3 regions of the Paenibacillus sp. FSL E2-0178 genome follow, and region 3 is predicted to be linked to each of the others. Evidence: riboswitches for the same ligand, from Rfam matches in the RefSeq annotation. Region 3 holds a riboswitch; each other region holds the start of a gene.
What was found. Region 3 has a riboswitch for cyclic di-GMP ahead of MHI42_RS18415 (anti-repressor SinI family protein). Riboswitches for the same ligand answer to the same signal wherever they lie in the genome.

Region 1 (10,912 bases), 280 kb from region 3:
CAGCAGTATCGTGACCATGGGGAATCCCCTCATCTGGTGGACAGGAATCTTCGCTATGCTGGCAGCCGTGTGGCTTACCGTGAAACGCAGGGACAAGAATCTGTACATGATCTGGATCGGGTTCTTCTCACAGTATGTTCCGTGGATGCTTGTGCCGCGTGAGACGTTCCTGTACCATTATTTTGCGATGGTGCCATTTATGATTCTGTCGGTTGTCTATGTCCTGAAGCTGCTTGACAGCAGATTCGGCGACGCCAAATACCTGCGGTATGCCTATGTGGCTGCTGCAGCCATCCTGTTTGTAATGTTCTATCCGGTGTTATCCGGAATGCAGGTTAACAGCAGTTATATCAATACTGTACTGCGCTGGTTCCCTTCCTGGGTATTCTAGGGGCACTATTTAAGAAGGCACATGTTTCAGAAGACAGTTTTATTGCGGGGGATCTCGTAGAAACTTATAGGAGGAACTAAGGTGAAAGCCAGATACAGTGTAATTGTCCCCATGTTCAATGAGGAGGAAGTCATTCAGGTAACCTATGAGCGGCTCAAAAAAGTAATGGATGGTTGCGGCGATTCCTATGAACTGGTTTTCGTCAATGACGGCAGCCGGGACCGCACGGCGGAGATCATGCGCGAGATCAGCAGCCGGGATGAGCATGTCAAGCTGATCGACTTCTCCCGTAATTTCGGCCACCAGGTGGCGATTACGGCTGGTATGGATTATGCCGAAGGCCAGGCAGTCGTGGTGATTGACGCAGACCTCCAGGATCCTCCTGAGGTAATTCTGCAGATGATTGCGAAGTGGAAAGAGGGCTACGAAGTCGTGTATGCCAAGCGGTTGAAGCGTCACGGGGAGACTTTCTTCAAGAAAGTCACCGCTAAGATCTTTTACCGTCTGCTCAGCAGTATGACCAGTGTTGAAATCCCTACCGATACCGGTGACTTCCGGCTGATCGACCGTAAAGTCTGTGATGTGCTGCGCGGTCTGAAGGAGAAGAACCGGTACGTACGGGGTCTGGTGAGCTGGGTAGGCTTCCGGCAGACCATGGTAGAATATGTGCGGGAGGAGCGCTTTGCCGGGGAAACGAAATATCCGCTCAAAAAAATGATCCGGTTTGCGCTCGACGGCATCACCTCCTTTTCCCACAAACCGCTCAAAATCGCATCCTATATCGGATTCTTTCTGTCCTTTTCCAGCTTCATCTATCTGTTCCTGGTATTGTTCCAAAAGGTCTTTACCTCCTGGACTGTACCCGGATGGGCATCTATAGTCGGCGTGAATCTGCTCTTCAACGGGATTGTGCTGATGCTGCTGGGGGTAATTGGTGAGTATATCGGACGGATCTATGATGAGTCGAAGGACAGACCGCTCTATATTGTACGTGAGACCAAAGGCTATCCGGATGCGGAAATAGAAGACACGCGGAAGGAAAGCGATTATGCCAGATAAGAGATGGAGTGCGGGGTTCATCCAGTTCCTGAAATTCAATGCGGTAGGCCTGCTGAATACACTGATTGACTTTGCTGTATTCACACTGCTGCATTCCCTTGGGATGATCAACACCCCTGCGCAGATTATTTCCTATAGCGCCGGTACGGCCAACAGCTTCTTCTGGAATAAAAAGGTGACCTTCCGCGACCGGGACAGAGGCAATAAAGAGGGCTTCGACCGTATGCAGCTGGTCAGGTTTATCGTGCTGAACCTGGTGGTGCTGGGTATATCGGTGCTGCTGATTCATATATTGACCGATTCCCTTGGTATTCAAGTGCTGATCGCCAAAGTGCTGGTCACATTTGTTACGGTGATCATTAATTTCTTCGGAAGCCGGAAATGGGTATTCTGAAAATTAAGAAGCATTGCTTCTTAATTTTTTCCGGGAGGGTAACATCTATTCTATATTACGGAGGCGATTGTCATGCGGAAATTATCCTATTTGATTATACTTGCCGGGGTACTGATTATGCTCTATCCCAAAGGAAGCGAATGGTACAATGACCGTCAGCAGCAAAAGCTGCTGGAAGAGGCTGAACAGGCCTACAGTGAAATCGTTCCGTCTGCCTCAGCTCCGGCCAGTGCTGATCTAAGTAAGCCTTACGCGGAAGTAACCCAGCTGCTGGCGGATGAGTCGGCTGCGGAAGAGCCAGAACCCTCTGCTGCGCCTGAGATTGAAGTCGGAGGCAAGGTGATGGCAATCATCGAAATCGACAAAATAGATCTGAAGCTGCCTGTGCTCGAAGGCGCCACCAAGGCGAATATGAAGCATGCTGCTGCGCATATGAAGGAGACGGCTCCGCTTGGCTCTGCTGGCAATGCTGCAATTGCAGCGCATAGATCAAGAACTACGGGAAGGCTGTTCAACAGATTGAATGAAGTCGGAGTCGGGGACACTATTTCCGTTACAACCGGCAAGCAGGCGTACAATTATGTAGTTTATGATGTGACTATTGTGGAACCAACCGATGTATCCGTATTGAAAGGGAATAAGGATGACAAGATTCTAACACTCATTACTTGTGATCCGCTGGTGAATCCAACGCATAGACTTATCATTCACGCAAAGTTATCGTGATGTTTGTAGAATAATGACGGAAAAACTTAAAATACTTAAAATTTTTATTTGTTTTCGCGGAAATCTAGTGATTTAGGTCTTGATAATAGAAATAGATATGGTAAGATATAACTATACAAAGCTAATACACGATAAACGGCAAACCTATCGAAAGGTAGGGACGCAAAGCTAGAGGGCCTTCCCGTAAGGATGGCAGCCAGCTACCGAATGAAGAGGCTTTTTTTGTTTGTTCTTATTGTGAATCTAGCATTTTATGGTAGAAGCAAGGACAGATAAAGCTTATACGATAACGGCAAACCTATCGAAAGGTAGGGACGCAAAGCTAAAGGGCCTTCCCGTAAGGATGGCAGCCAGCTACCGAAAGGGGTTTTATCCAATGAAGAAGTTCTATTTAATGTTGGTTACACTATTCGTAGTGGTTACGTCGGTGCAGACAGGTACAGCTCAAGCTGCTAATGCAGATGCAAGCTGGTTGAACATAGGTCAACTTGATCAGGGTGTTATCGGAGTTTCTTATAATGTTCCTAAGGATAAGAAGATTAAGCTGATGATCACCAAAGATAATAACAGCTACACCTACAACTTATACACTTCCAAACCAACTGAAACATTCCCGCTTCAACAAGGTAACGGTTCATACAAGGTTTCCGTACTTGAGAACACTACCGGCAACAAATACAAAGTAATCTCTTCCGAGACGGTAGATCTTAGCCTGAGCAACGCCAACGCCGTATATCTGAGCTCCGTACAGAATGTTAAATGGAGTTCTTCCGATAAAGCAGTTCTGAAAGCAACACAGCTTACACAAGGTTTGACATCAGATGAAGACAAAGTGAAGGCTATCTATAATTATATCGTAACCAATGTGAAATATGATTATTCCCTGGCTTCCAGTGTAACTACAGATTACATCCCTAACAACGACAGTACCCTGGCTACCAAGAAGGGGATCTGCTACGATTACGCTTCCTTGTTCGCTACTATGCTTCGCAGTGAAGGCATTCCTACCAAACTGGTTATGGGTAACACAAGTTATGTGACGTCTTACCACGCTTGGAATGAAGTGTTCCTTAATGGCAAATGGGTAACTATTGATACTACAGTTGATGCTGGACTTGCCAAGAACAGCAAAACAGCAGATCTGGTTAAAGTGGCAAGTAAATATACTGCAGCTAAGTTCTACTAAGAGCACAGATGCATTCATAGTTTCATTGAGGATAACCCGCGTATTAATTAAGCGGGTTATTTTTATTTTGGAAAAGGTTGCTTTTTGGTAGAGAGATAGGGTATTATAAATAAGCGTTGTTGGAGCGGCAAACTTAATAAGAAATGACTTAAATAAGTGATTTTAAAATAAAGCTTGCATTACTCGAATGAACGTGATATATTATAAGAGTTGCTGGTGACGCGGTAAGCGCCGCTGACAACGAGCTTGATCTTTGAAAACTGAACAACGAGTGAGTATCGGAAATCACGAAAGTGACTTCCAAAATAGAGAATGTAAATTCTCGTCAGATGTTTCAAAATGAGCAATCGCTCTTTCTAAAACCAATTTGGAGAGTTTGATCCTGGCTCAGGACGAACGCTGGCGGCATGCCTAATACATGCAAGTCGAGCGGAGTAAGAATGGAAGCTTGCTTCCATTCTTACTTAGCGGCGGACGGGTGAGTAACACGTAGGCAACCTGCCCTCAAGACTGGGATAACTACCGGAAACGGTAGCTAATACCGGATAATTTCTTTCCTCTCCTGAAGAGAGAATGAAAGGCGGAGCAATCTGCCACTTGGGGATGGGCCTGCGGCGCATTAGCTAGTTGGTGGGGTAACGGCTCACCAAGGCGACGATGCGTAGCCGACCTGAGAGGGTGAACGGCCACACTGGGACTGAGACACGGCCCAGACTCCTACGGGAGGCAGCAGTAGGGAATCTTCCGCAATGGGCGAAAGCCTGACGGAGCAATGCCGCGTGAGTGATGAAGGTTTTCGGATCGTAAAGCTCTGTTGCCAGGGAAGAACGTCCGGTAGAGTAACTGCTACCGGAGTGACGGTACCTGAGAAGAAAGCCCCGGCTAACTACGTGCCAGCAGCCGCGGTAATACGTAGGGGGCAAGCGTTGTCCGGAATTATTGGGCGTAAAGCGCGCGCAGGCGGTCATTTAAGTCTGGTGTTTAAACCTTGGGCTCAACCTGGGGTCGCACTGGAAACTGGGTGACTTGAGTACAGAAGAGGAAAGTGGAATTCCACGTGTAGCGGTGAAATGCGTAGATATGTGGAGGAACACCAGTGGCGAAGGCGACTTTCTGGGCTGTAACTGACGCTGAGGCGCGAAAGCGTGGGGAGCAAACAGGATTAGATACCCTGGTAGTCCACGCCGTAAACGATGAGTGCTAGGTGTTAGGGGTTTCGATACCCTTGGTGCCGAAGTTAACACAGTAAGCACTCCGCCTGGGGAGTACGGTCGCAAGACTGAAACTCAAAGGAATTGACGGGGACCCGCACAAGCAGTGGAGTATGTGGTTTAATTCGAAGCAACGCGAAGAACCTTACCAGGTCTTGACATCCCGATGAAAGCATTAGAGATAGTGCCCCTCTTCGGAGCATCGGAGACAGGTGGTGCATGGTTGTCGTCAGCTCGTGTCGTGAGATGTTGGGTTAAGTCCCGCAACGAGCGCAACCCTTGACTTTAGTTGCCAGCAGGTTAAGCTGGGCACTCTAGAGTGACTGCCGGTGACAAACCGGAGGAAGGTGGGGATGACGTCAAATCATCATGCCCCTTATGACCTGGGCTACACACGTACTACAATGGCCGGTACAACGGGAAGCGAAACCGCGAGGTGGAGCCAATCCCAGCAAAGCCGGTCTCAGTTCGGATTGCAGGCTGCAACTCGCCTGCATGAAGTCGGAATTGCTAGTAATCGCGGATCAGCATGCCGCGGTGAATACGTTCCCGGGTCTTGTACACACCGCCCGTCACACCACGAGAGTTTACAACACCCGAAGTCGGTGGGGTAACCCGCAAGGGAGCCAGCCGCCGAAGGTGGGGTAGATGATTGGGGTGAAGTCGTAACAAGGTAGCCGTATCGGAAGGTGCGGCTGGATCACCTCCTTTCTATGGAGAATCGTTTCCTGCAACGGAAACATTCAAATCGGAAGTATTACTTCCAAAACTCAGGTTTAGGCCTGTTACTCACTCGTTGGTCAGTTTTGAGAGTTTAAGCTCTCATCTTTACCTTGATCCTTGAAAACTGAATACCGAAACGAATTTGCGTTTTAGAACATCTTTTAGCTGAAACTTGTGAAAGCAAGTTGAAATAGTTATTAGTGCAGAACGAAGGTTTTCGATTGTGCAGCGACCTTTGGCTTTGAATGTGTTGGTGAATGGAGCAATCCATGAGCGGCATTCAAAACAAGAGGAGCAAGCAAGCGAAACACCGGAGTGACGGTTAAGCTAATAAGAGCACACGGAGGATGCCTAGGCGCCAGGAGCCGACGAAGGACGTGGCGAACAACGAAACTGCCTCGGGGAGCTGTAAGCAAGCTTTGATCCGGGGGTGTCCGAATGGGGAAACCCAGCTGTGGTAATTCGCAGTTACTCATTTCTGAATACATAGGAAATGCAGAGGCAGACCAGGGGAACTGAAACATCTAAGTACCCTGAGGAAGAGAAAACAATAGTGATTCCGTCAGTAGCGGCGAGCGAACGCGGAACAGCCTAAACCAAGGGGCTTGCCCCTTGGGGTTGTGGGACGTCTCACATGGAGTTACAAAGGAATATGGTAGGCGAAGAGGTCTGGAAAGGCCCGCGATAGAGGTAAAAGCCCTGTAGCCTAAACTGTGTTCTCTCCGAGACGGATCCCGAGTAGTGCGGGGCACGTGAAACCCCGTATGAATCCAGCAGGACCATCTGCTAAGGCTAAATACTACCTGGCGACCGATAGTGAAACAGTACCGTGAGGGAAAGGTGAAAAGCACCCCGGAAGGGGAGTGAAATAGAACCTGAAACCGTGTGCTTACAAAAAGTCAGAGCCCGATCTATGGGTGATGGCGTGCCTTTTGTAGAATGAACCGGCGAGTTACGTTTAACATGCAAGGTTAAGGTGAGAAGCCGGAGCCGCAGCGAAAGCGAGTCTGAATAGGGCGATTTAGTATGTGGACGTAGACCCGAAACCGTGTGATCTACCCCTGTCCAGGGTGAAGGTGCGGTAACACGCACTGGAGGCCCGAACCCACGCATGTTGAAAAATGCGGGGATGAGGTGGGGGTAGCGGAGAAATTCCAATCGAACTCGGAGATAGCTGGTTCTCCCCGAAATAGCTTTAGGGCTAGCCTCGGTGAATGGAGTGGTGGAGGTAGAGCACTGATTGGGTGCGGGGCCCGCAAGGGTTACCAAGCTCAGTCAAACTCCGAATGCCATTAACTTCTTGCCGGGAGTCAGACAGTGAGTGCTAAGATCCATTGTCAAAAGGGAAACAGCCCAGACCATCAGCTAAGGTCCCCAAGTGTGTGTTAAGTGGGAAAGGATGTGGAGTTGCACAGACAACCAGGATGTTGGCTTAGAAGCAGCCACCATTGAAAGAGTGCGTAATAGCTCACTGGTCGAGTGACTCTGCGCCGAAAATGTAACGGGGCTAAACACACCACCGAAGCTATGGCTAGATGCTTTGCATCTGGGGTAGGGGAGCGTTGTATGTAGGTTGAAGGTGTACCGTAAGGAGCGCTGGACAGCATACAAGTGAGAATGCCGGTATGAGTAACGAAAAGATCAGTGAGAATCTGATCCGCCGAAAGCCCAAGGTTTCCTGAGGAAGGCTCGTCCGCTCAGGGTAAGTCGGGACCTAAGGCGAGGCCGAAAGGCGTAGTCGAAGGACAACAGTTTGAAATTACTGTACCACCGTAATCCGCTATGAGCGATGGGGTGACGCAGGAGGGTAGTGACGCGGACTGATGGATGTGTCCGTCTAAGCAGTGAGGCTGATGTGTAGGCAAATCCGCACATCGATAAGGCTGGGCTGTGATGGGGAGCGAAAATTGTAGTAGCGAAGGTCATGATCTCACACTGCCAAGAAAAGCCTCTAGCCAGGAGAAGGTGCCCGTACCGCAAACCGACACAGGTAGGCGAGAAGAGAATTCTAAGGCGCGCGGAAGAACTCTCGTTAAGGAACTCGGCAAAATGACCTCGTAACTTCGGGAGAAGAGGTGCCTCGGTAGGGTGAATAGCCCGAGGGGGCCGCAGTGAAAAGGCCCAAGCGACTGTTTAGCAAAAACACAGGTCTGTGCGAAGCCGCAAGGCGAAGTATACGGGCTGACGCCTGCCCGGTGCTGGAAGGTTAAGGGGAGTGGTTAGGAGCAATCCGAAGCTGTGAACCGAAGCCCCAGTAAACGGCGGCCGTAACTATAACGGTCCTAAGGTAGCGAAATTCCTTGTCAGGTAAATTCTGACCCGCACGAATGGCGTAACGACTTGGGCGCTGTCTCAACGAGAGATCCGGTGAAATTTTAATACCTGTGAAGATGCAGGTTACCCGCGACAAGACGGAAAGACCCCATGGAGCTTTACTGCAGCTTGATATTGAATTTGGGTACGATCTGTACAGGATAGGTGGGAGCCGTTGAGGCAGGAGCGCAAGCTTCTGCGGAGGCGCCGTTGGGATACCACCCTGATCGTATCTAGGTTCTAACCTAGTGCCCTTACCGGGTACGGGGACCGTGTCAGGCGGGCAGTTTGACTGGGGCGGTCGCCTCCTAAAGAGTAACGGAGGCGTTCAAAGGTTCCCTCAGAATGGTTGGAAATCATTCGAAGAGTGCAAAGGCATAAGGGAGCTTGACTGCGAGACCAACAAGTCGAGCAGGGACGAAAGTCGGACTTAGTGATCCGGTGGTACCGCATGGAAGGGCCATCGCTCAACGGATAAAAGCTACCCTGGGGATAACAGGCTTATCTCCCCCAAGAGTCCACATCGACGGGGAGGTTTGGCACCTCGATGTCGGCTCATCGCATCCTGGGGCTGAAGTAGGTCCCAAGGGTTGGGCTGTTCGCCCATTAAAGCGGTACGCGAGCTGGGTTCAGAACGTCGTGAGACAGTTCGGTCCCTATCTGTCGTGGGCGCAGGAAATTTGAGAGGAGCTGTCCTTAGTACGAGAGGACCGGGATGGACGTACCGCTGGTGCATCAGTTGTTCCGCCAGGAGCATGGCTGAGTAGCTACGTACGGACGGGATAAGCGCTGAAAGCATCTAAGCGTGAAGCCCCCCTCAAGATGAGATTTCCCAATTAGTAAGACCCCTTGAAGACGACGAGGTAGATAGGTTGGAGGTGGAAGTGCAGCAATGCATGGAGCTGACCAATACTAATCGGTCGAGGGCTTATCCAACAATTCTAACACGCAGATTCGTTTCGGATTCAGTTTTCAGGAATCAAATTGTAATTTATAGAGCTCAAGCAGTTCTATAGAGAAAATTTGTTTTCAGCATTTGGCGATGCTGAGACCTGAATTATAGCATTTGTATATCAAATGCCCGTTTGGTGGCGATAGCGGAGGGGTTCCACGCGTACCCATCCCGAACACGACCGTTAAGCCCTCCAGCGCCGATGGTACTTGGACCGAAGGGTCCTGGGAGAGTAGGACGCTGCCAAGCACATGAAGCCATTGTTGAGCAATCGACAATGGCTTTTTTGTGTCCTATAGAGAATAGTATTACAATTACATTACTTATGGCCTTATTTCTGGTGCTTGTTGTGAATTTTGTGCATAGCTTGTGTATAATTCGGTGGTAAATAGAAAGAAATGAAAACTTATACACATGTGGATAGATTATATTTTTTAACAAGTACTCCCCAATTCATGTGGATATCGTATTAGATAATGTGGATACAACAGAGGAAATTGTGGATGGATGCGTAAAGGAGCGTAAAGTTATGGACAAGCACGGCAACCTTTTGTGGACAGAGGATTTTATGGTTCATGCAAGTGACACTGATTTTCGGTCAAGAGGCAAGCTATCTTTTCTTCTTGATATTATGCAGCGTGCTGCGGATTCGGCTGTAAGCAGCCTGGGTCTAAGTATTGATACAATGCTTAATGCAAGAATGGGCTGGATGGTTATCACACTCGATCTGGATCTTCGACATTTACCGTCGCCTAACGAGCTTCTTAATGTGCGTACCTGGAGTAAAGGAAACAAAGGAGCGCTCTGGCAGCGGGATTATCGGATTTTTGATAGTAATGCTGTAGAACTGGCGGCGGCACGCTCAATCTGGGCGCTTGTGGATATGGATAAGCGGAAGATCCTTCGTCCGTCAGCCCTTCCCATTGCTGTAGAGCCTTATTTGGAAGATTCGGTCGGAAGCCTCCCGGACAAAGTAGTGATTCCCGCTGATCTTTCTCTGCAGGAAGCCTTTCGCTATCAAGTAAGGTATAGCGGGCTCGATAATAACGGGCACCTGAACAATGCAAGGTATGTAGATTTATGCTGCGATGCGCTAACCCTGGAGGAATGGGGAGAACTGGAACTCAGAGGTCTTCACATAACCTATGCGCAGGAAGCCCAGTATGGCGAGGAAATCAGTATTTTACGGTCCTCCCGGACTGAAGAAGGAGTATATGTACGCGGCCAAGGCGGGGACAAGGTGTTTTTTGAAGCTTGTCTAAGGTTTGAGAGATAAACCCTTAACAACAACAGACTTAAATGTAATATCTTCTTATGGCAGGCACTCTGTTTTCAGAGAACCCCGCAAATTCCCAAGACGGTCACGGTCAGACCTTATACGTTTACATTGGATAGTAAGCTAAATCTCTTGAAAGATGCCAACGGTGAAAATGTGAAGACTTATTATAAAGAGCTTGAGACTACTATAGTGATTCCTTAAATCATAAACTCCATTGCGTAAAATGAGCTGGGTTCTTGTCCGCATTTGCATAGCAGGTGCGGATTTCTGTGTAATTATAGCAGCGTTAACGGAATGTAGATCTCACTTACCGAGTTGGGATTATCTGGTCCGAGATAGTCTTTGCCATAATATTCAAATTCATAAGTGAGGTTTAGGCGATAATCGGTTCTGGGCAAAAATACACCATAGATATATTTGTATGTAGCGGAGACTTCTGCTGAGGGACCTCTATGCAGAAATCGGAGATACCTCGCCGGAGGTAAGGTGTGGACAGGCAGATTGTTATCTGCGTTTTCTCTGTTTGTCTGAAGCTTAGTACCAGGTGGTAAAGGCAACGAGGCGTTCAACTCACAGGCACAGAGAAGAGAGAATCCGCTATTCTCATAATCATCCGGCCAATAGCCAAGCTGATAATACCTCTCCGGAAGCTTACGTTCGGGTATAGAGGAGATACTG
Region 2 (10,820 bases), 100 kb from region 3:
GTAGACGGCAAAGCAGTCATCGATATATGGCTGGAACAGATTCCTGCGGAGCATATGTTTGCAGAGTTCGATCTGGGTTGGGTACACAGGGGCGGAGCACGTCCTATTGACTATGTCTCCCGTTATGCCGGCCGTGTTCCGCTGGTCCACATTAAGGATTTCGGGGCAAATAATGAAGAGACTGACCTCGGGAAAGGGCAGGTTGATTTCCGGAGCGTCTTCGAGGCGGCAGAGGAGAACGGGATTCTGTACTATATAGTAGAGCAAGAGGCTTATGCCGTGTCCTCGCTGGAGAGTGCGAAGGAGGCACTTGGTTATTTCCGCGGGCTGGGGCTTATGCAGGGGTAGGCAGAGGTAATAGTCAAAAAGGGTTGCGTTTTCTGCTGAAAGAGTTATAATATTTTTTGTTTGGCAGGCAGACTATCCTTTAAGCTGGTGTAGCTCAGGGGTAGAGCAACGCACTCGTAATGCGTAGGCCGGGGGTTCAATTCCCTTCACCAGCATCTTTTGAATTAATATGCAGCGCGGCCTCCGGGGATTTCGGAGGCCGCGCTTTTTTCTGTACCACCATAAACCTCTACCATTCTTCTACCATATTCGAGTGAAGTAACGGAATTCACTTTTGGTAGCCGTCAAGTCTTATTTCCTAATCTGCTTAGCGGTTTAAGCCGGATGCCCCATTGGGCGCACGATCAATTCATTTACATCCACTTCCGCAGGCTGCTCAAGGGCATAGGCAATGGCGCGGGCAATACCGGAAGAGGGCAAAGCATTGGCCCGGAAGGATTTCATCATCTCGAGGGCTGACTCATCAGTGATGGTATCAGCCAGTTCGGATTCGGTTACGCCTGGAGAAATAACCGTCGTACGGATTGTTGCTCCCAACTCCTGACGCAGGCCCTCTGTAATCGCCCGGACCGCGAACTTGGTGGCACAATAAACCGATGATTTCGGAAAGACAGTATAGGCGCCAACGGAGGCAACATTGATGATATGGCCGGAATTCTGTTCCTTCATTACGGGAATAGCAGCTCCGATCCCGTGCAGCACACCGCGAATATTGACATCAATCATACGGTTCCACTCCTCGATCTTTAATGCATCAAGTGGCGATAACGGCATCACACCTGCGTTATTTACAAGGGCATCAAGGCGTCCGAATTGATGAACTGTAAATTGGACGATTGATTTCATTTGCTCAAAATCCGTTACGTCGAGGGAATGGTATTCAGCAATCCCGCCCGCGCTTCTGATCTCCTCCGCCAGCTTTTCTAGCCTGTCCGTCCGTCTTGCACCGAGCACCACCTGTGCTCCACGCTTAGCGAGCCATTTGGCGGTCGCTTCTCCAATGCCGCTACTGGCACCGGTAATAAGCACTACTTTATCTTTTAATGTCGACATGCCACACCGCTCCTTTTATGAATGAAATACGCTTAGGTGTTACATGTTCATTATGCTGCCGACTTCAAAGCTTGCGGTAGCCGGATACTGTGAAGAGATTGCCTAATTCTCCAAAATGCAATAAAGTAAATTGTAATAGTCGCAGAATGGAGGAATACGCTTGACTGAATTGACCGAACGAATCGAACGTATTGCCGTACAAGATGGGACCATCGTTACCGCCTATCCTGCTCTTTCTTTTATTCGTTCTTCCGACATATCCGCGCCAGTGCCTGCGGTATACAAGCCATCCCTGTGTGTGATTGCTCAAGGTGCCAAGCGGGTAATGCTGGGACCGGAAAGCTATTGTTATAATCACGGAAGCTATCTGGCCGCTTCCGTGCACCTGCCAATTACCGGACAAGTCATTGAAGCCTCTCCAGAGACCCCGTACTTGTCCCTTCAGCTACAGTTCGATATGGATCAGATTTTGGATGTGATTCAACAATCCAATGTCACAGAAAACACAGGACAAGAACCTCCCCGCGCTTTGGTTATCAGCCGGATGAGCGATCCGCTTCATGAGGCTGTCATGCATCTAATCCGTTTGCTGGATACGCCGGATGATCTACCGGTGCTGGCTCCTTATGCAGTGCGCGAGATTCTTTACCGTATGCTGCAGACTGAGCAAGGGGACTCTATACGGCAGTTCGCTCTCTTGGGCAGCCGTGCCCATCAAATTGCCCACGTGATTGAAGGGATGAATCTCCACTATGCGGAACCCATGCGGGTGGAGAAGCTCGCGCAAGCAGCCGGAATGAGCAAATCATCTTTTTTTGCCTGTTTCAAAGAAGTGACGGCAATGACCCCCCTCCAGTATCAGAAACGCCTGCGGCTGACAGAAGCTCGGAAAATTCTCCTGGCGACAACGAGCGATGCGACAAGTGTCGCTTATCAGGTTGGCTATGAGAGCGCCACGCAGTTCAATCGTGAGTATGCCCGCTTGTTCGGCCAGCCGCCTATTCGGGATGTACATCGGTTCCGGGAAACGATATAGTTGCATCACACAAAAACACCGCCTATTCTCCTGAGAATGCGGTGTTTTTGTTATTCCTGTTATGTGGAAACTTGGTTTACTCCCGATACAAGACCATGCCTCCGTGATAGAGCACCGAATCGCGAAAATCACCATCGGCGGTGAAGCCGGTATCATCTACATATTCAATGTGATCACCTGTAATAGAATAACTTCCTTGATAAGCGCTTTTTCTGCTTCCGCGTGCTTCATCATAGCGGCCGTTAGGCAGCAATTCATGCCTTATATAACCATCTGCGGTTACCCACATCCCAATAAAAGGATGGGAGGGGTTAATGCTATCTTCCATTATATTCATCCTTTCTTTATTTATTTAGTTCTGCATGTTTATTATCCTCCTTCAATACAATGGGGGGTAGCCTGATTCATTGAGATTGTTGCCTAATCCTCCATTTAAGAGATTGAGAATATTATGACCAATTTAACCTCTTTTGTGGTGACACGGGTCTGCCATATCTGTCGTGCGTGCTTTACAGGCGCTTTTTATATCAGAATTAATCGATCAACAGCACGGCCTTACCGGAATATCTGCGTTCCAGCAGCGCCTCGGATACCTCCGCTATCTTCTCCCATGACGCTTCCACTTCAATGAGGGGTATTAATTGGCCTGTTGAGAGGAGGCCGGCCAGCAGTTTGAGATCGTCGGCTACGGAGTAACGGCTAACTTCTTCTCCAAGAAAGAAGCTGTACAAGGTTCTGCCGCCTAAGCCTCTGACATCAAGTGTGGAGTAAGGAGAGGCTGAATGTCCCATCGAGACTAGGGTCCCTCCCGGTTCCAGCTGAGGCATCAAAGCAGCCAGTGTATCACCGCCCACCGAATCCACGATTAGATGATAAGGCCCAAAAGGAATTGCCTGAGATATCGCAGCTTCTCCAACCACAACCTCATTAGCGCCGGCTTCCCGGGCAACCTGGGCTTTTTCCTTTGTTCTTGCTACACCTACTGTAAATGCCCCGGACTGTGCGGCTAACTGATGAGCCATGATTCCCACGCCTCCAGTGGAGCCGGTGATCAATATTTTCTTGCCGAGCAGCATCCCGCCCTTTCTAAGGGTGTAAAGTGCGGACAGGCCTGCTACAGGCAAAATGGCGGCTTGGGCGAAGGTTACGTTATCCGGTATCTCTGCCAAGAACGAAGCGGGGGCTGCTACCCGCTCTGCCCATGCCCCCATCGGAAGAAGTCCGGTGACACGGCTTCCTTCTCTGGGCCCGGTGCCGTTCCGGGCTTGCTGGACAACAGTTCCGGCAAAATCCCAGCCCGGCCGGAATCCCTCAGCCTCCTTCCTTGCATCAACAACTTCACCCCGGTTAAGGGAGAAGGCATGCACTCTAACGATTGCCTCCCCGGGCTGGGCCTTCGGTGCGGCGACTTCCTTGACGGTCAAATATCCCTCAGCCGGTGAGTCTGTAACAATTGCACGATTCATAGAATCTCCTCCATAAATATAATTAGATGCGTAATGGAAATTGCGCCCTGTTTTCATAGTGGAGTATACTGTAGGAATTGGCTTGTACCAAGAGTAGAACTACACCTCATTATGGATAAAGGCGGTGAGCCTGATGACTATACGTAAGGACCGGAACGTTCAGGAAGAAACATTGAAGGGCCTGATAGCTGAAATTGAGAACCTTCGCGTAACACGTCAACTGGATTATGCTAATCAACCCCATCCGTTGTTGAAACGGTTTACTCAGCAGGAGCTTAACGATATGGCTTGCCCTACGTATAAAAACCTATTAATGGGACGCTCACACCGCATGCCGGATCGCCGGATGATTATCTGTATTGCTGAATATCTGGAGTGTACAGCCGTTGAACGGAATGCTCTGCTGCTGGCTGCCGGTTATCTCCCGGTCTATCCGGCGCTTGAAGGCGCAGCTATGGAGCAGGCGCTGGAAGAAGTGAGGCAGATCCTGAGCAGCCTGCCGCTGCCGGCAATGATTGTGAACCACATGTTAAATATCAAGGCGGTGAATGAACGGTTTAGCCGGTTATTTGAGCTGCCTGCTTCCCCTGCTTTCTATAAGGGCTTGAATATGGCCGATCTTCATTTCAATGCTGATTATCCTGTGCGTTCCCGCTCAACCTTCAATGCCGCATCCTTTGAATTATGGGAATCTCATGCAGTGGAGGGTATACATGCTTACCAAAAATTACACACCGGCTCCAGACAGGAGCCATGGTATACGCATAGCCTCGAAAGACTCCGGCAATACAGTGATTTCAATAAGTACTGGAATAAGCGGCCTGACAACACAGGTAACGAATATGGTCAGCACAAAATGATCTTAGCCAGAATGGGTGCCTCAGATAAGTTGGTTCCTATCCGGTACAAGCAAATTCATATTTCCGCGGGCCATCATCTATATCCAAGAATTGAGGCCTACATACCGGTCGATGAAGCTGCTCATACAGTTTTTGAACAACTGGGAAGCTGCGTGTAAACTGGACATTATGTGTTTTCTGGAATGGAGGCAAGCCTTGTATGAAGTGTCTGACGATTCGCCAGCCTTGGGCCACCTTAATTGCGCTGGGTGAAAAACAGATCGAGACCCGTTCCTGGCCGACGTCTTACCGGGGGGATTTAGCCATCCATGCCGGTATGCAGGTAGATAAGGCCATATGCAAGACGGAGCCGTATCAATCAGTGCTTGCCCGGCACGGCTACACCGCGGATAATCTGCCCTCCGGAGTAATCCTTGCGACCAGCCGGCTGGCCGGTTGCTGTGGGGTTACGCCTCAGCAGGCGCAGCAGAGCTGGCCGGGCGGGAATGAATATGTGTTCGGTGATTATGCAGAAGGCCGGTATGCCTGGAAGCTGGAAGGGGTAGTTGCGCTGGCTCATCCTATACCTGCCAAAGGGCGCTTAGGTTTCTGGGAATATCCCGTTCTTGAGCAGGAGTGGTGAATCCGTTTGTGGCCAAATAAATAAAAATTTCATGCAGATCAGCTGTCAGCGGGTATGATAGGGATATTCAGCGGGTAATCTTCTTATATATAAGGAAAGCGGACTCTGCGGCGGTATGTTGCGGGAGCCAGGGCAGAATTGCCGGGAAGGAGCGTATGCATAAGAGATGGGCAGCCTTCTTATCGCATGGCTTTGTATGCTTTGTTTGTTTATTGTGTTTAAGGATCAGGTAAGCCGGAAGATCCTGTATCCCGTAGCGGCTGTGGTTATCTGCGGCACGCTTGGGTATTGGACGATTTTAATGTAATCTTTATCTGGGTATCAGCTTATTTTCAGGTAAGGGATGTATATTGGGGTTACCAAACATCCCCCGGTGTAATATGGTACCCTGAGGTCTTGCCGATCATGGCGGGCCTCTTTTTTATGAGGGGAGAAACGCTGAGAATTAACATCGCCAGAATGCTGTTCATCTCAAGGCGGTTGAATCCGGAGTGCCAAGACCCAGATATCTGCGCATGCGGATAGTAGACTGGGCGGTAATGACATCATCCAGCAGCAGCATCCGTTCATGGTAACCCCTGCAGACAAATTTGGCTTCAATGCCAACTTCCAGCTGCTGCTGTGCATAGACCTTCAGACCACGGGCTCTCATCTCGGTGCGGACATTCCGCAGGTCGGCTATGGCTGCGCCCGCCGCTGTCCGGACAACCTCCAGGTAAGGAGCGGGTGTGCGCAGCTCTGCGGATAGGATGGAAGCATCGCGTTCAAAGGCGGATAAAATGAGCGGCAGCAAGATATACGATTTCACCAGCATATTGTCCTGGCTCTCAGCTCTGTGCATCAATCTCACCCCCTTTGATGAGAACGTATATTCGTAATTTAACCCGAAGTTCAAAAAAAATCAATAGTATTTAAAAAAGAGGGCTATTAATGTGACATAATTCACAATAAAATAGGAAAAATTATTTTATATTAAAATTGAAATAATAAAGATTAAAAATAAATCAGTTTAAAAGGAGAATGGCAATGAGTCATGAAGGAAATCTCCGCCGCGGTTTATTATTCGGGTTATTCCTTAGCGTTCCGCTCTGGGTGTCAATGATTGGCTGGATTCAGCTGCTCTAAAAATGGATTCCTGCGTGTGCAGATTTTCAGCCCTCTACGCAAACTCCCTAGAACTGTCGATTAAAGACTGCTGCCAGGGTTTGCTTAGGCGCCAGTTTTTGTGAAAATATATGAATATCATAGAGCCCTTACTATAAAAGAGCTCTCCGGTATGAACGGAAAACGGGCGGTATCCTTAAAGGGGATAGCGCCCGTTTCTTCACGTTTACCATGGTGAGCTTTGCTTAAGCGGAGATGAGTTGGGGGAAGGGGGAAGGAATAGGACTAAAATACTAAATTTTAATATTTAAAATTGTAAGAAATAGCTATGTGAAAAGGAAAAAATACTGCGGCGAATTAGCGGGATTATCGACTTTTTTCGTCAGAAAGTTATATTCTCATCTTGTATAAACCCTTATATATAAAGGGTTTATCAATATTTTTTTATCAAAAAAATAGCTGTGAAATGAATTGGAAATATATTGACAATATGCCATTAGGCATCTAAACTGAAGTTAGTTCTAAAGTAACAAATATCACAGATTTCAGTTGGGTATTACATAAGCTTTTCCAATTTCATATCAATCATGTACAAACGCAAACCGTTTCGAAAGAGCGGGACGCAAAGTCAGGAATCTGATGCCCCTTAAGTCCGGGCTATGGTCGTCCGGCCGCCGTGAAGCTAACCCTTCGTGGCGGCCTTTTTTTTGTTATAGTTTTGCGGCGATTTCATAGAATAGTTGAATAGGAGGTGTAGATTATTGAGAAGAAAAATGCGAAAAGCGGCCGCCTTTATTCTGGCGGGCGTACTGACCGTAAGTAGCGCCTTTACTTGGGGGACGGAGGTGAGGGCAACATCTGGTGTGCCTTACAATCCAACGCCGGTCTTGGGGATTGCCGGGAATTTTAATGCTTTTATCTTTGACGATTTCACGCAAGGCAATGATCAAATTGAAGGCCGTCTTGCAGCGGGGGGGAATATTACTCTCTCTGGAGGTTACGGGGTAGCCAGGGCCTACAGGAATTCTTCAGCCACCGACGTACTCGTTGCCGGCAAGAAGTTTAAACATTCGGGCAGCGGAGAAATCTACGGAAACGTTGTGTATGGGGACACCATTGAAGCCAATGAGCCTAGTGTGAACATTATAGGCGCGAAGAAGCAGGGAAGCCCGATTGATTTCCCGGCTGAGAAGCAGTATCTGATCTCGCGTTCTGCAGCATACGGGGCATTGTCCGCTACGAAAGAAGTTGGTAATAATTATGGAACACTTACAATAAGTGCGCCGGATCTTTTCAACGTAGTTCATCTGGATGCGGCAACGCTGGCGAATACAAACAATATTCAATTCAACATTGCCCAGAATGCCACGTTAATTATTAACATAAGTGGAGCTACGGTCAATGTACCAAGTTTCGCAATGAATAACGGTAGAGCAAGTCAAGTGTTGTTCAATTTCTACGAAGCGACCAAGGTGAATATTGCGTATACGACCTTCTTGGGAACGATACTGGCGCCTAAGGCGGATGTCAATTATTCCGGTGCAGAGCTTTACGGAACGCTAATTGCCAAGTCTTTTAGCGGCGGAGTAGAAATGCACCTTGGAACATACGAGGGAGATGGACCGCCGCCAAGTCCGACGCCGACCGCAACACCAACACCCAGCCCATCGCCAACACCAACCGCAACACCAAGCCCGACACCAACAGTGAAACCGACTGCAACGCCAACGCCGACGGCGACGGTGAAACCAACTCCAACACTGACACCAACACCGACAGCAACGGTAAAACCGACACCGACGGTAAAACCAACCGCAACACCAACACCGACAGCAACGGTGAAACCGACACCGACGGTAAAACCAACGCCAACACCTAAGTGCACTCCGACGCCAACACCGACAGTGAAGCCGACACCAACACCAACGGTAAAGCCGACACCGACAGTGAAGCCGACGCCGACGCCGACACCAACGGTAAAGCCGACGCCGACAGTGAAGCCAACGCCGACACCTAAGTGCACTCCGACGCCAACACCGACAGTGAAGCCGACACCGACAGTGAAGCCAACACCGACAGTGAAGCCAACACCGACAGTGAAACCGACACCAACAGTGAAACCAACGCCGACAGTGAAACCAACGCCGACAGTGAAACCGACACCAACAGTGAAACCGACACCAACAGTGAAACCAACGCCGACGGTGAAACCAACGCCGACAGTGAAACCGACACCAACGCCAACGGCGGCACCGACACCAACGCCAACGGCAGCACCGACACCAACGCAAACAGCTGCACCGACACCAACGCCAACAGCGGTACCGACACCAACGCCAACAGCTGCACCAACACCGACACCAACGGCAGCACCGACACCAACGCCAACAGCTGCACCAACACCGACACCAACGGCAGCGCCGACACCAACGCCAACAGCTGCACCAACACCGACACCAACGGCAGCGCCGACACCAACGCCAACGGCGGCACCAACACCAACGCCGACGGCTGCACCGACACCAACGCCAACGGCGGCACCAACACCAACGCCGACGGCTGCACCGACACCAACGCCAACAGCGGCACCGACACCAACGCCAACGCCAACGGCAGCACCAACACCAACGCCAACGGCTGCACCGACACCAACGCCAACAGCGGCACCAACACCAACGCCAACGGCAGCACCGACACCAACGCCAACAGCGGCACCAACACCAACGCCGACGGCTGCACCGACACCAACGCCAACAGCGGCACCGACACCAACGCCAACGGCTGCACCGACACCAACGCCAACAGCGGCGCCAACACCAACGCCAACGGCAGCACCGACACCAACGCCGACGGCGGCACCAACACCAACGCCAACGGCAGCACCGACACCAACGCCAACGGCGGCACCAACACCGACACCAACGGCAGCACCGACACCAACGCCAACAGCTGCGCCAACACCAACGCCAACAGCGGCACCAACACCAACGCCAACAGCGGCACCAACACCAACGCCGACGGCGGCACCAACACCAACGCCAACAGTAGCACCAACACCGACCCCAACGGCAGCACCGACACCAACGCCAACGGCAGCACCGACACCAACGCCGACGGCAGCACCAACACCAACGCCGACGGCAGCACCAACACCAACACCGACGGCAGCACCGACACCAACACCAACGGTAGATCCAACACCAACGCCAACTGCAGCACCAACACCAACACCAACAGCAGATCCAACATCAACACCGACAGTAGCACCGACACCAACGCCAACGGCAGCACCGACACCAACACCAACAGCAGATCCAACACCAACACCAACAGTAGAGCCAACACCGACACCGACACCAACGGCAACACCAGTACCAACACCAACGGCTGAACCAACACCAACACCAACAACAGAGCCAACACCGACACCAACATCAACACCGACACCAACACCGACATCAACACCAACAACAGAACCAACACCGACACCAACAGCAGCACCGACACCAACGCCAACGGCAGAACCGACACCAACACCGACAGCAGCACCGACACCAACACCGACGCCAACACCAACAGCAGATCCAACACCAACACCAACGGTAGAGCCAACACCAACGCCAACGGCAGATCCAACACCAACACCAACACCAACACCAACACCAACACCAACAACAGAGCCAACACCGACACCGACACCAACACCAACACCGTCACCAACACCAACACCAACACCAACAACAGAGCCAACACCGACACCAACACCGACACCAACACCGACACCGACACCAACACCAACACCAACACCAACACCGACACCGACACCAACGCCAATACCAACACCAGAGCCAACACCAACACCAGCGCCGACTTTACCACCGGCACCAGTGCCATCGTCTGCACCGCCCGTCTTTATTAATGTAGTGCCAACGCCGACTCCAATAATCGGCTATATTGTAAATCCAGATACCATAATCATTGATGATCCGCTGCCTTTGGGCCCTGTGGCAACAGTAACACCTCGGCCGTTAGTGGTGACACCAAGTCCAACCCTAACGCCAAGCCCAAGCGCAACACCAAGTCCAACACCGATTGTGACAATCATTGATGAAGAGATTCCGTTAGGCAATGTACCTGCAGATGCCGCGCTCCCTAAGACTGGTGAGTCCAGTCCGGCTCCTTATTACTTAGTCGGTCTAGCCCTTGCAGGATTGGGAATATTCCTCGGCAGAAGATCCAGAACAGATAAACGTAAATAAATGCAATCCGTAAGATCCTTTCCGAAAGGCTGGCGATATGACCGCTAAATCGGGAAAAGGCTGCTTTGGGAG
Region 3 (10,912 bases):
TTAATCTTAGAGCATTCAAAAGCTATAGCTTATGGAGGGATACAATTGCTGAAAGCGTTGCCACTTAACAAACGCGGAATTCCTGCCAGCCGCATTGCGCTGGGCTGTATGGGGCTTGGCGGAGGCTGGGACCATGAACCGGTTACAGCGGAGAACATTAAGCAGGGGCATGAGGCGCTGGATGCGGCGCTGTCGATCGGCATCAATTTTTTTGACCATGCGGATATCTATACCCGGGGCAAGGCGGAGAAGGTGTTCGGACAGATCTTCAGGGAGCGTCCGGGTCTGCGTGATGAGATCATCCTGCAGTCGAAATGCGGCATCAGGCTGATGGAGCCGGGGGATATCACCAATATGTTCGACTTCTCCAAGGAGCATATTCTGTCCAGTGTAGACGGAACACTCTCCCGGCTGGGCACAGAGTATATTGATATTCTGCTGCTGCACCGCCCCGACCCGCTGATGGACCCCGAGGAAGTCGCCGAAGCACTGCGCCAGCTTAAGGCAGCCGGCAAGGTGCGCCACTTCGGTGTCTCCAATATGAGTGCTGCCCAGATCAAACTGCTGGAGACCTATTGTGACGAGCCCTTCATCGTCAATCAGCTGCATATGAGCCTGGCCAAAATCAGCTGGGTCGATGCCGTACTCAGTGTGAACCGGGAACAGTGGAAAGACCTCACGTTTCCTGAGGGTACAATAGAGTATTGCCGCGCGGGGAACATCCAGCTTCAAGCCTGGGGCCCGCTGGCCCAGGGGCTGTTCAGCGGACGTCCACTTGAAGGACAGCCGGAGAACGTGGTGAATACAGCGGCCAGAGTACAGGCGCTCGCCGATGAGAAGAATACAACACCTGAGGCCATCGTCCTGGCCTGGCTGATGACGCATCCTGCAGCCATCCAGCCTGTAATCGGCACCGTCAATCCGCTGCGCATCGCAGCCTGCGGAGGAGCGGATAAGATTGAGCTCTCCCGCAAGGAATGGTACGAGCTGTACGTCAGCTCACGCGGAGAGAAGCTTCCTTAAGGAGCGGGCTTCACTACAAAAGGAAAAGGTTATGCCATCCGTATTTGTTGTGCGGATAGCATAACCTTTTTTCGTTCTCAATAAAGAACATTTGTGAAAAACAGCGATATATTAAGATAATTAAAGATAATCAGATGCATTCGTGCTTTATTGCGAACAATTCGCTGAAATTGACATTTTTCTTTTCCCGGGTGCGCAGTGTATGATTTCATTACGAAGACGTTCTTAATAAAGAACGAATATAACGAATACCAAACAGTAAGCCATGAGAGGGGGCCTACCTTTGTACCCCAGATCCGCCAAACGGCGTAAAAAGAATTACACGAAACTCGGTCTTCGGATCCTGCAATCCGGTGTGGCTGTATCTGTCCTTATAATGTATACATCCAATCAGATTGGCAGTACTTACGGAGAGTATAACACTTCCCAGGAACAGAACACCTCTATCGGGCTCTGCTCCGTATTTCCGGGTCAGATTGAACAGCTGCTGTCTGAGTTCAGCGGACATGTCCGCACAATTATCGAACTGAAATCTTCTCTTGGCAGCCACAATACGAGCGGGAACTATAACACTCCCCCAATCTCTGAAGAACTGTCAGCGGAGGAACTGGATCAGGTCTCCAGTGAGATCTCGGAACAAATCCGGCTGGCAAGCGATACAGTTAGCGCACTGGATACACAGCTGAGCTTCAATGCAGGTATCTGGCAGCAAATTCTGCAGGAAATTGGCAGTGCAGCAGCCATTCTGCATCAACTCGGAGGATATATGGTTAATCTCGAACCCAATTGCCTGGAAATCCGTGACGCCCGGTTCTTCGAACAGCTGCAGGAAGGTCTCCATCAAAGCGGGGTGCTGTCGGAATCCCTGACGGATACATTAACGGGCATTGTGCATTATCTGAATACGATTCATGATTTCGGCGGCTCGCTGCCGACCGGTAATCCTGACCGGGTGCTTCTCCGGCAAGAAAGCTTCGGCTTCCCTGCCGAGGAACCGATTTTCTCACTCATGGCCAGAGCTTACAATGACAATGCAGACCCCAATGTATCTCCCGCCTTACAGTCAAGCTATGATCAGTTAAGTGCAGAATTAACAGCCTCCAGAGACAACCTATCGTCCACAATCACCACGCTTCAGGAACAGCAGGTACACATTGCTGAGGCGAAGGCGGTGCTGGAGGAGAAGGCCAAGGCTGAGGAAGCGGAACGGCTGGCACTGGAGAAGCAGAAACAGGAGAACGATCAAACCAAGAATAATCCGCCCGCAGCGGAGATTCCTGGAGAAGATAAGACCATCGAAGAACCTGCTATAGAAGCTCCTGAGGGAGAAAAGCCGGCTCCTGCACCCTCACCAGATACAGAGGTTACCGCTCCGCCTGCCACACCGGCACCGGAAGCCAATCTTCCGGAGGCGACTCCAGCGGCAGACTCACCTGGGGAGCTCCCGGATAGCGTTACAGATACCGCGCAGCCAACAGCTACAGCTACAGCTACAGCTACACCTGATCCACAATCGGATACCAGCAAAGGCGGGGAATAATATGCGCATTAAAAAGATAGTCAGCACCACATTGTCCACACTGATATTTATGATTTTTCTGGTGCTGGTAACCGCAGTAGTCATCTCTAAAGCCTCCGGAGGCGAACCTTCCTTCTTCGGCTATCAGATCAAGACGGTGTTATCCGGTTCCATGGAGCCGGGCATCCAGACCGGATCTATAGTAGCGATTAAGCCGGGCGGGGATATGACCCGTTTTCAAAAAGGCGATGTGATTACTTTCATGAATCCCGATAACCTCCTGATTACACACCGTGTGGTCGATGCTTCAATAAACAGTGCCATAGGCGAGGCCAGCTATACCACCAAAGGGGACAATAACGATGCAGCCGATACCTCAGCGGTCAGCTCAACAAATGTGGTAGGCCAATATACCGGCGTCACCGTCCCTTATGTAGGATATGCCATGAATTTTGCGGTCTCCAAAGCCGGAAGCGTAATGCTGATGATTATCCCCGGGCTGCTCCTGCTCCTCTACGCACTGTATTCCTCCTGGAAAGCCGTAGCGGCACTGGAGAAGAAGAATGCAGGGCCAGCGGTGACCGGCGGACCGGATACCCTTCCAGACATTGTGCAATAAACCGATTGTCCTCTCCCGTTTACGAAACGCGGAGCAACAATAAATTTTCCCCGAAGACAGGTAAAGACCAAAAAGAACGATGAGAGAGGGATGAACAAATGAACGTTAAAAAAACATTAGGTCTCGGCGTTGTATCGGCAGCACTCGGATTAACCCTGGTGGGCGGAGGAACCTTCGCTTACTTCAGCAGTACCTCCACCACTTCCGCTTCTTTTAACAACGGTACTTTATTACTTAATTCAGACCCCTCCGTTATTGTCAATCTCAGCAATCTTAAGCCGGGGGATACGATTCTAAGAGATTTTAAATTGAAAAATGACGGAACGCTCAATATTCCCAAAGTTGTTCTGCGCACCTCATCTGTCATTACAGATGCCCAGGGGGATAACGGCGCCCATAATCTCAAAGACGATATTATTGTGACCTTCCTTGTTAACAAGGATAAGGTAACATCACCTGTCCTGGTCATTTCACTGGCCGACCTTGAGCAGCAAAGTCCGGATCTTGTAGCCAAGGGAATTCTCGGCGGGATCTTTGGTGTAGAGAACGGGGGCATCAAAGCAGGTACTTCAGATAACCTGAGCGTACAGTTTGCCTTCAAGGAAACCTTCCAGCCGCAAAACTACTATCAAGGCGATACGCTGGCCCTGACCCTGAACTTCGAAGCCAACCAGGAAAAAGGCGCCCTCAAATAATCTATCTGTATATGCATTCCTGATCACCGATCTTAAAAAAACATAATATACTCGAGGAGGAAATTAATTATGGGTATCAAAAAAACACTGGGTCTTGGCGTTGCATCGGCAGCACTGGGATTGTCTTTAATCGGAGGGGGCACCTTCGCTTACTTCAGCTCCACAGCAACCAGCACGGCAACCTTCGCGGCAGGCACACTGAAGCTCGGCTCTTCCTTCAATACCCCTGTTGCCCTGACCAACCTGAAACCGGGTGATTACACCGTACGCACGTTCACCTTGTCCAATGACGGCACCCTGGATATCAAACTCCTAACGCTGGCCACCAGCTACACTATAACTGATGCGAAGGGCGATAATGCCGGCCAGGATCTTGGAGATCACTTCAAAATCAAACTTCTCGACAGCTCTTACACCAGCGGTCCGCTTGCCGGCCATGTGCTGTCCGAGATCTCCCTGAAGGACCTGAAGAACACTTCCAGCTATGATCTCGTAACGGCGGGTGTACTGCCGGGAGGCATCGCCGCTACCCAAACCAAAACCTTCAAGATTGCTTTCGAATTCGTTGACAATACCCAGGATCAGAATATCTTCCAGGGTGACGGCTTGGCGCTGAACTGGACATTCAATGCTACGCAAGGTTTGGGAGAAGCCAAATAAGGCCATCAAACTATATACACAAAACGGCATATCCTCCCTCATCCGGGCTGGATATGCCGTTTTGTCTCTCCCCGCCAGCTTCTGGCAGGAACAAGGGTTTTTGTCCGTTTTGCGAATTTTTGTTATACTGATAACAAAAAGTACGGAGGGCGTTGTAATCGTGTCAGATAACATGGGAAGCCGCATCCATAGGCTCCGTCTGGAGAAGGGTTATTCTTTATCCGAGCTTGCGGATAAGGCTGACGTGGCGAAATCATACTTAAGTAATGTCGAACGGAATATCCAATCCAACCCCTCCATTCAATTTATCGAAAAAATTGCCGATGCACTTCAAGTATCGATTCACGTATTACTGTATGGCGGAATTGCAGAGACTGCAGAACCGGCTCTCGATGGAGAATGGTTCAGGCTGGTACAGGATGCGATGGCCTCTGGTATAAGCAAACGTGAATTCAAGGAATTTCTCGATTATCAGAAATGGCGGCTGGAGCAAAAGGATAACTGAAATACCCCCCACAAAGTGAGGCAGCAGCTTCGATGATTACTCAGGCACTTTGCGGGGACCCCGAAACAACATGTAAATTCCAACAGAACAAGGCACAGCGTGTACACCGCTGTGCCTTGTTCTGTATGTATCCGTACAATGCTGAATGCCCTACATCGCCTGGAGTGCTTTTTCAGTAAAAAAACGCCGAATCTCGTCTGCCTGGATGCCAGCCTGCTTAGCAGACATTAGCAAATGCACCCATTCTAAATCCAGATCAACTGCCTGCAGTTCGTCATTCCCCTGGTTGGACTTATCCAAGAAATCTCCTCCTAGAATTTTCGCGTCCCCAGGCAGTCCGGCCATCATAGTATTTCTACTTTAGATCCGAGACTTTGTGCCCCTGTCTTTCGGCAGGTTTACCCTTTACTGGACCCTTTACATGAAAGGATCTGGAAAGAATCGATGAAACCGTTCTCCGCAATAACATTATACAAGATCTTACATGAAAAGTGTGTCGTTTTCTGGAATTTTTTTATGTTAAATCGTGAGGACCCTTAGCTAAAATTGCCAATGGCTTGTATAAATAATTCCAATTCATCTTCAATCGGTCCAAATTAGTTTAAATATACTAATAGATATTTATCCCGTAACACAATATAGAAGTAATTACCCATTTCCATGATTTACAACCACCTAATTCCTTAATTTTTTATGGATTTTAACGATATTTTATCCCTCCGGCTTCACCCGGAAAATTTATGATTGTTCCGTATGAATTCCCTGCTGAATCATACCGTTTTGCGAACGGATTGCACGAAAGTATGAATTGATTACCCTGCCGGAAAGTAGCACAATAGGATGAGAATGAAACCGCAAACATCGCAGCTCCGCTAAGCGGTGTTCCTAATATACCGCATGTGGAGTTTATCCGTTAGGAGGACCTACTCATGGCCGTCAAAGAGCCCTATAACGAATCTGTCTGGAGCAAGTATTACGGTCCCAATCTGGGCTACATTCAGGAGAAATACGAGCAGTTTGTCAAGGATCCCACTTCCGTAGAGCATCATTACCGCGACCTGTTCACAGTATCCGGTCCGCCTCCCCTGGCTCCGGATGCCGTCAAGACGCCTCCCCCCGCCATCTCAGGAGATACAGAGTGGCTCAAGAAAGCCGTTAAAGCTTCCAAGCTAATGGCTAACATCCGAATATACGGCCATATGGCTGCCGATATCGATCCGCTGGAGCGGAGCACCAACCCGATGGCGAAATGGCTGGAGATCGAGACCTATGAGCTGACGCGCGAAGATCTGAATGCCCTGCCGGCTTCACTGATCTGGGAGAATGCCCCTGAGGGTGTGCATACCGCTATGGATGCCGTTCACAGAATGCGCCAGGCCTACACACAGACCATCGCCTATGAATTCGGGCATGTGCATGACGAGCGTGAGCTGCGCTGGCTCAACAGCCAGGCGGAATCCACAACGTCGCCTGCTCCACTGAATAATGCGGAACGCAAAGAGCTGCTGAAACGCCTGATCCAGGTAGAGCAGTTCGAGACCTTCCTGCACAAGACCTTCGTCGGCCAGAAGCGCTTCAGCCTGGAGGGCAATGACGCCCTCGTGCCTATGCTGGATGAAATTGTCCGCGCTGCCGCACATGACGGCGCAGAGCATATCCTGATGGGTATGGCCCACCGCGGAAGACTTAATGTGCTTGCCCACATCCTGGGCAAACCTTATGATATTATTTTCTCGGAATTCCATCATTCACCGAACAAGGAGCTCTTCCCGTCCGAAGGCTCCATGGGTGTCACCTATGGCTGGAGCGGTGATGTGAAATACCATCTAGGCGCTGACCGGGCCGTCCGTGAAGGCGAAACCGTGCGTACCCGCATCACGCTTGCGAACAACCCGAGCCATCTCGAGTTCGTGAATCCGGTCGTTGAAGGCTTTACGCGTGCAGCCCAGGAGGAACGGGGTACCCCCGGCCTGCCTAAGCTGAATACGAACAAAGCTATGGCCGTGCTTATGCATGGCGATGCCGCCTTCCCTGGTGAAGGCATTGTTGCGGAAACACTTAATATCGGCAAATTGACAGGTTATCAGAATGGCGGCACTGTGCATATTATCGTCAATAACCGGATCGGCTTCACCACCGAAAGTGAAGATTCCCGCTCCACGCATTACGCCAGTGATCTGGCGAAGGGCTATGAGATCCCGGTAGTGCATGTCAATGCCGATGACCCCGAAGCCTGTATTGCAGCCGTCCGTATGGCCAGCGCTTACCGCCATTTGTTCAAGAAGGATTTCCTGATTGATCTGATCGGGTACCGCCGCCACGGCCATAATGAGATGGATGATCCGGAAACCACCCAGCCGGTGGTTTATGGCAAGGTCCGCAACCACCCTACCGTTTACCGTGTTTATGCGGAACGCCTGCAGCGCGAGAAGGTCGTTACAGCCGATGAGGTGAAGAACATGATTGCCGAGGCCGAGAATGTGCTGCAGCAGGCCTTCGAGCAGATGAAGGAAGGGAAACAGAAGAACGCCGAGTCCAAGACTTCGGTCGTCCTGGATACCGGAACACCGGTGCACCGCCCTACAGCGGTTCCGCTGGCCAGCCTCCAGGAGATTAACCGTGAGCTGCTGAGCGTACCGGCCGGCTTCACAGTCTATCCGAAGCTGGAGCGGATTCTGCAGCGGCGCAAGGATGCGCTGAATGACGGCGAGCGGGTAGACTGGGCGCTGGCTGAGACCCTAGCCTTCGCTACCATTCTGAAGGACGGCACGCCGATCCGCCTCAGCGGACAGGATTCACAGCGCGGCACCTTCGCTCACCGTCACCTTGTCCTGCATGACAGTGAGAGCGGGGAGCTCTTCTCCCCTCTTCACCAGCTTAAGGATTCCCGCGCCTCCTTCGGCGTCTACAACAGCCCGCTGTCAGAAGCCTCTGTACTCGGCTATGAATACGGCTATAATGTGTTCGCACCGGAGACCTTCGTGCTCTGGGAAGCGCAATACGGCGATTTCGCCAATGCCGCCCAGGTCATTATCGACCAGTTCATCTCCGCCGGACGCGCCAAGTGGACACAGCGCAGCAATCTTGCGATTCTGCTGCCGCATGGATATGAAGGCCAGGGACCGGAACACTCCAGCGGCAGGCTGGAACGTTATCTGCAGCTCTCCGCCGAGGAGAACTGGACCGTAGCGAACCTGACCTGCGCGGCCCAGTATTTCCATCTGCTGCGCCGTCAGGCTGCACTCTGCGGACAGCCCGACGCCCGGCCGCTGGTAATCATGGCACCGAAGAGCCTGATCCGCAATCCGCGCAGCACCTCAGCCGGTGCTGATCTCGCCTCCGGCAGCTTCCAGCCGGTGCTTCCGGAACCGCTGCTCGGCAGCAAGCCCGAAGAGGTCAAGCGCCTGGTGGTATGCAGCGGCAAGGTCGCCATCGACCTGCAGACAGAGCTGGAGGCCGCCCGCGGACAGGACTTCTCCTGGCTGCATATTCTCCGCCTGGAGCAGCTATACCCATTCCCGGAACGCGAGCTTGGCGCACATCTCAGTTCGTTCCGTTCCCTGCAGGAAATCATCTGGGTGCAGGAGGAACCGAAGAATATGGGCGGCTGGAGCTACGCCGAACCCCGGCTGCGCGCCATTGCCCCGCAGAATGTTACCGTCCAGTATATCGGCCGTCCGGAGCGCTCCAGCCCGGCCAGCGGTTACGCGGATGTGCACAGCTTCGAGCAGCGGCGCATCGTTAGAGAAGCCCTGAAACTAAACGCTCAAGTACAAGCACCTGTACCGTCTTCCTGACAGCAGCAAGGCGGTCTCTCGATAACGTAAACTACTATATTTGGGGAGGTAACGGCCTGTGTCCGAAATTAAAGTACCCGATTTGGGCGAATCCATTTCCGAAGGAACGATCTACAAATGGCTGGTTAAAGAGGGCGACACTGTCGGCCAGGGCGATGTGCTCGCGGAGCTTGAGACCGACAAGGTCAACCTGGAGATCAGTGCGGAGGAGGATGGTGTCATCTCCTCCATCCTGCGCCAGGCGGGCGAGAACGTTGCCGTTGGCGAAGCTATCGGCATTATCGGCAGCGCCGACGGTGCGGCAGTAGCCGGAGGCGGAGGCAAGCCGGAAGCGGCGAGCGCAGCGACGGGCAGTAGCGCCTCTGACGGCGGTAAGCCGGAAGCGGCAAGTGCAGCACCGGGCGGCAGTGCCTCTGACGGCGGTAAGCCGGAAGCGGCAAGTGCTCCGGCCGCCTCCGAAGGTGCGGCGGCGGGCACTGCGGCCCTGGCTTCGCCGGGGGCGCGCAAGCTGGCCCGGGAGCGGGGCATCGACCTCGGCGAGGTCAGTGCCCGCGACCCCATCGGCCGGATCGGCCAGGCCGATGTGAACGGCCATGGCGCAGCCGTGCCGGAGGCCGCTGCGCCTGCAGCTCCGGCGGCGGCGCGGCCGGAGCCGGTGAAGCCGCCCGCGCCGGCGGGCAAGGCGCCGCACGCGGAGGACGGCAAAGCGACCGAGCGCAAGCGCATGTCGCGCAGACGGCTGACGATTGCCAGCCGACTGGTCGAAGCGCAGCAGACGGCAGCGATGCTGACCACCTTCAATGAGGTGGACATGACCGCTATTCTCGACATCCGCAAACGCCGCAAGGATGCCTTCAAAGAGAAGCATGAGGTCGGACTCGGCTTCATGTCCTTCTTCACCAAAGCCGTGATCGGTGCACTCAAGGCTTATCCGCTGCTGAATGCCGAGATCGACGGCGAGGATCTCCTGCTGAAGAAATACTATGACATCGGCATTGCCGTAGCTGCCAAAGAAGGCCTGGTCGTGCCGGTCGTCCGCGATGCCGACCGGCTCAGCTTCCCGGAAATCGAGCGCAAGATCGGCGAGCTCGCCTCCAAAGCGCGTGCCAACACGCTCAGTCTGCCGGAGCTGCAGGGCGGTACCTTCACGATCACCAACGGTGGTGTATTCGGTTCTCTGCTGTCTACGCCGATCCTCAATACGCCGCAGGTCGGCATCCTCGGCATGCATAAGATCCAGCTTCGTCCGATCGCCTTGGATGAAGAGCGGACAGCTAACCGTCCGATGATGTATGTCGCCTTATCGTACGATCACCGGATTGTGGACGGTTCAGAGGCGGTAGGCTTCCTCGTCAAGGTCAAGGAATTACTGGAAGACCCTGAAGCACTGCTGTTGGAGGGCTAAGCCCTCCTCCCGCGGCATCCTTCATTCCTCATACGTGTGAACACCAAAGGCATCCATAGAGCGTATTCGCTCTACGGATGCCTTTTTGAATACCTTTTAATACCTAAATTGAATTCAATCTATTCACTTAAGCTGCTGGCTGCTCAACGATGAATATTTGGACTTCCGGCTGCTGTTTAAGCAAGAGTTGCCCGATTCATCCTTTGCACATGGAGTGCTTATTACAATCCTGCACAGAATACAACATTTCCCTCAATAACACGGCCTAAATCTATAATTGTTGCACAAAATGCAGCAATTCCCTCGTTCCAGGCCGATTAACGAAGCTATTGTTGTATTTCATACAACAATCCTCCTGAACAGCCGGTATTTATGAACCAATGTTGCAGTACGTACAACATTTATGCCTGTATAGACTGAACTTAACAAAATCACTCCCCAGAACCGCCGCCTACAGCCCGCCCCGGATCAATTCACCCGCCAAATCCAGCAGCTGTTCCTTGGTCAGCTTCCGGTCCCCGTAGGTGGTGACAATATAATAGGCATCCTGCTGCTCGTTGTACCAGTTCAGGTAATGGTAGCTTATATCCGGCCGTACCTCTGGCTTGTCGGCGTGATTGTATACGATCTCACGGCCCTCTACCTCCAGCTTCTCTGCGGCCACCTCCGGTCTTAGCATGACCTGCACA

Region 1: another riboswitch for cyclic di-GMP. It lies ahead of MHI42_RS17180 (transglutaminase-like domain-containing protein); the one in region 3 lies ahead of MHI42_RS18415 (anti-repressor SinI family protein).
Region 2: another riboswitch for cyclic di-GMP. It lies ahead of MHI42_RS17970 (collagen-binding domain-containing protein); the one in region 3 lies ahead of MHI42_RS18415 (anti-repressor SinI family protein).

What each region holds. Positions count from the first base shown of each region.
Region 1 is NZ_CP151953.1:3,956,657-3,967,568, reverse strand. It holds gene MHI42_RS17200 (glycosyltransferase family 39 protein) at 1-391, shown strand, start outside; gene MHI42_RS17195 (glycosyltransferase family 2 protein) at 473-1,450, shown strand; gene MHI42_RS17190 (GtrA family protein) at 1,440-1,844, shown strand; gene MHI42_RS17185 (class D sortase) at 1,917-2,570, shown strand; cyclic di-GMP riboswitch class I at 2,698-2,778, shown strand; cyclic di-GMP riboswitch class I at 2,852-2,932, shown strand; gene MHI42_RS17180 (transglutaminase-like domain-containing protein) at 2,947-3,756, shown strand; rRNA gene MHI42_RS17175 (16S ribosomal RNA) at 4,121-5,678, shown strand; rRNA gene MHI42_RS17170 (23S ribosomal RNA) at 6,011-8,939, shown strand; rRNA gene rrf (5S ribosomal RNA) at 9,088-9,204, shown strand; gene MHI42_RS17160 (acyl-ACP thioesterase domain-containing protein) at 9,413-10,231, shown strand; gene MHI42_RS17155 (AraC family transcriptional regulator) at 10,510-10,912, opposite strand, start outside.
Region 2 is NZ_CP151953.1:4,138,389-4,149,208, reverse strand. It holds gene MHI42_RS18015 (sugar phosphate isomerase/epimerase) at 1-348, shown strand, start outside; tRNA gene MHI42_RS18010 (tRNA-Thr) at 432-503, shown strand; gene MHI42_RS18005 (SDR family oxidoreductase) at 664-1,401, opposite strand; gene MHI42_RS18000 (AraC family transcriptional regulator) at 1,562-2,437, shown strand; gene MHI42_RS17995 (Atu4866 domain-containing protein) at 2,514-2,765, opposite strand; gene MHI42_RS17990 (zinc-binding dehydrogenase) at 2,971-3,903, opposite strand; gene MHI42_RS17985 (hypothetical protein) at 4,037-4,921, shown strand; gene MHI42_RS17980 (ASCH domain-containing protein) at 4,963-5,385, shown strand; gene MHI42_RS17975 (hypothetical protein) at 5,852-6,226, opposite strand; cyclic di-GMP riboswitch class I at 7,076-7,168, shown strand; gene MHI42_RS17970 (collagen-binding domain-containing protein) at 7,251-10,748, shown strand.
Region 3 is NZ_CP151953.1:4,238,629-4,249,540, forward strand. It holds gene MHI42_RS18385 (aldo/keto reductase) at 46-1,023, shown strand; gene MHI42_RS18390 (hypothetical protein) at 1,400-2,563, shown strand; gene MHI42_RS18395 (signal peptidase I) at 2,565-3,161, shown strand; gene MHI42_RS18400 (TasA family protein) at 3,260-3,856, shown strand; gene MHI42_RS18405 (TasA family protein) at 3,926-4,516, shown strand; gene MHI42_RS18410 (helix-turn-helix domain-containing protein) at 4,689-5,021, shown strand; gene MHI42_RS18415 (anti-repressor SinI family protein) at 5,172-5,321, opposite strand; cyclic di-GMP riboswitch class I at 5,350-5,434, opposite strand; gene MHI42_RS18420 (2-oxoglutarate dehydrogenase E1 component) at 5,951-8,818, shown strand; gene odhB (2-oxoglutarate dehydrogenase complex dihydrolipoyllysine-residue succinyltransferase) at 8,877-10,223, shown strand; gene MHI42_RS18430 (hypothetical protein) at 10,675-10,912, opposite strand, start outside.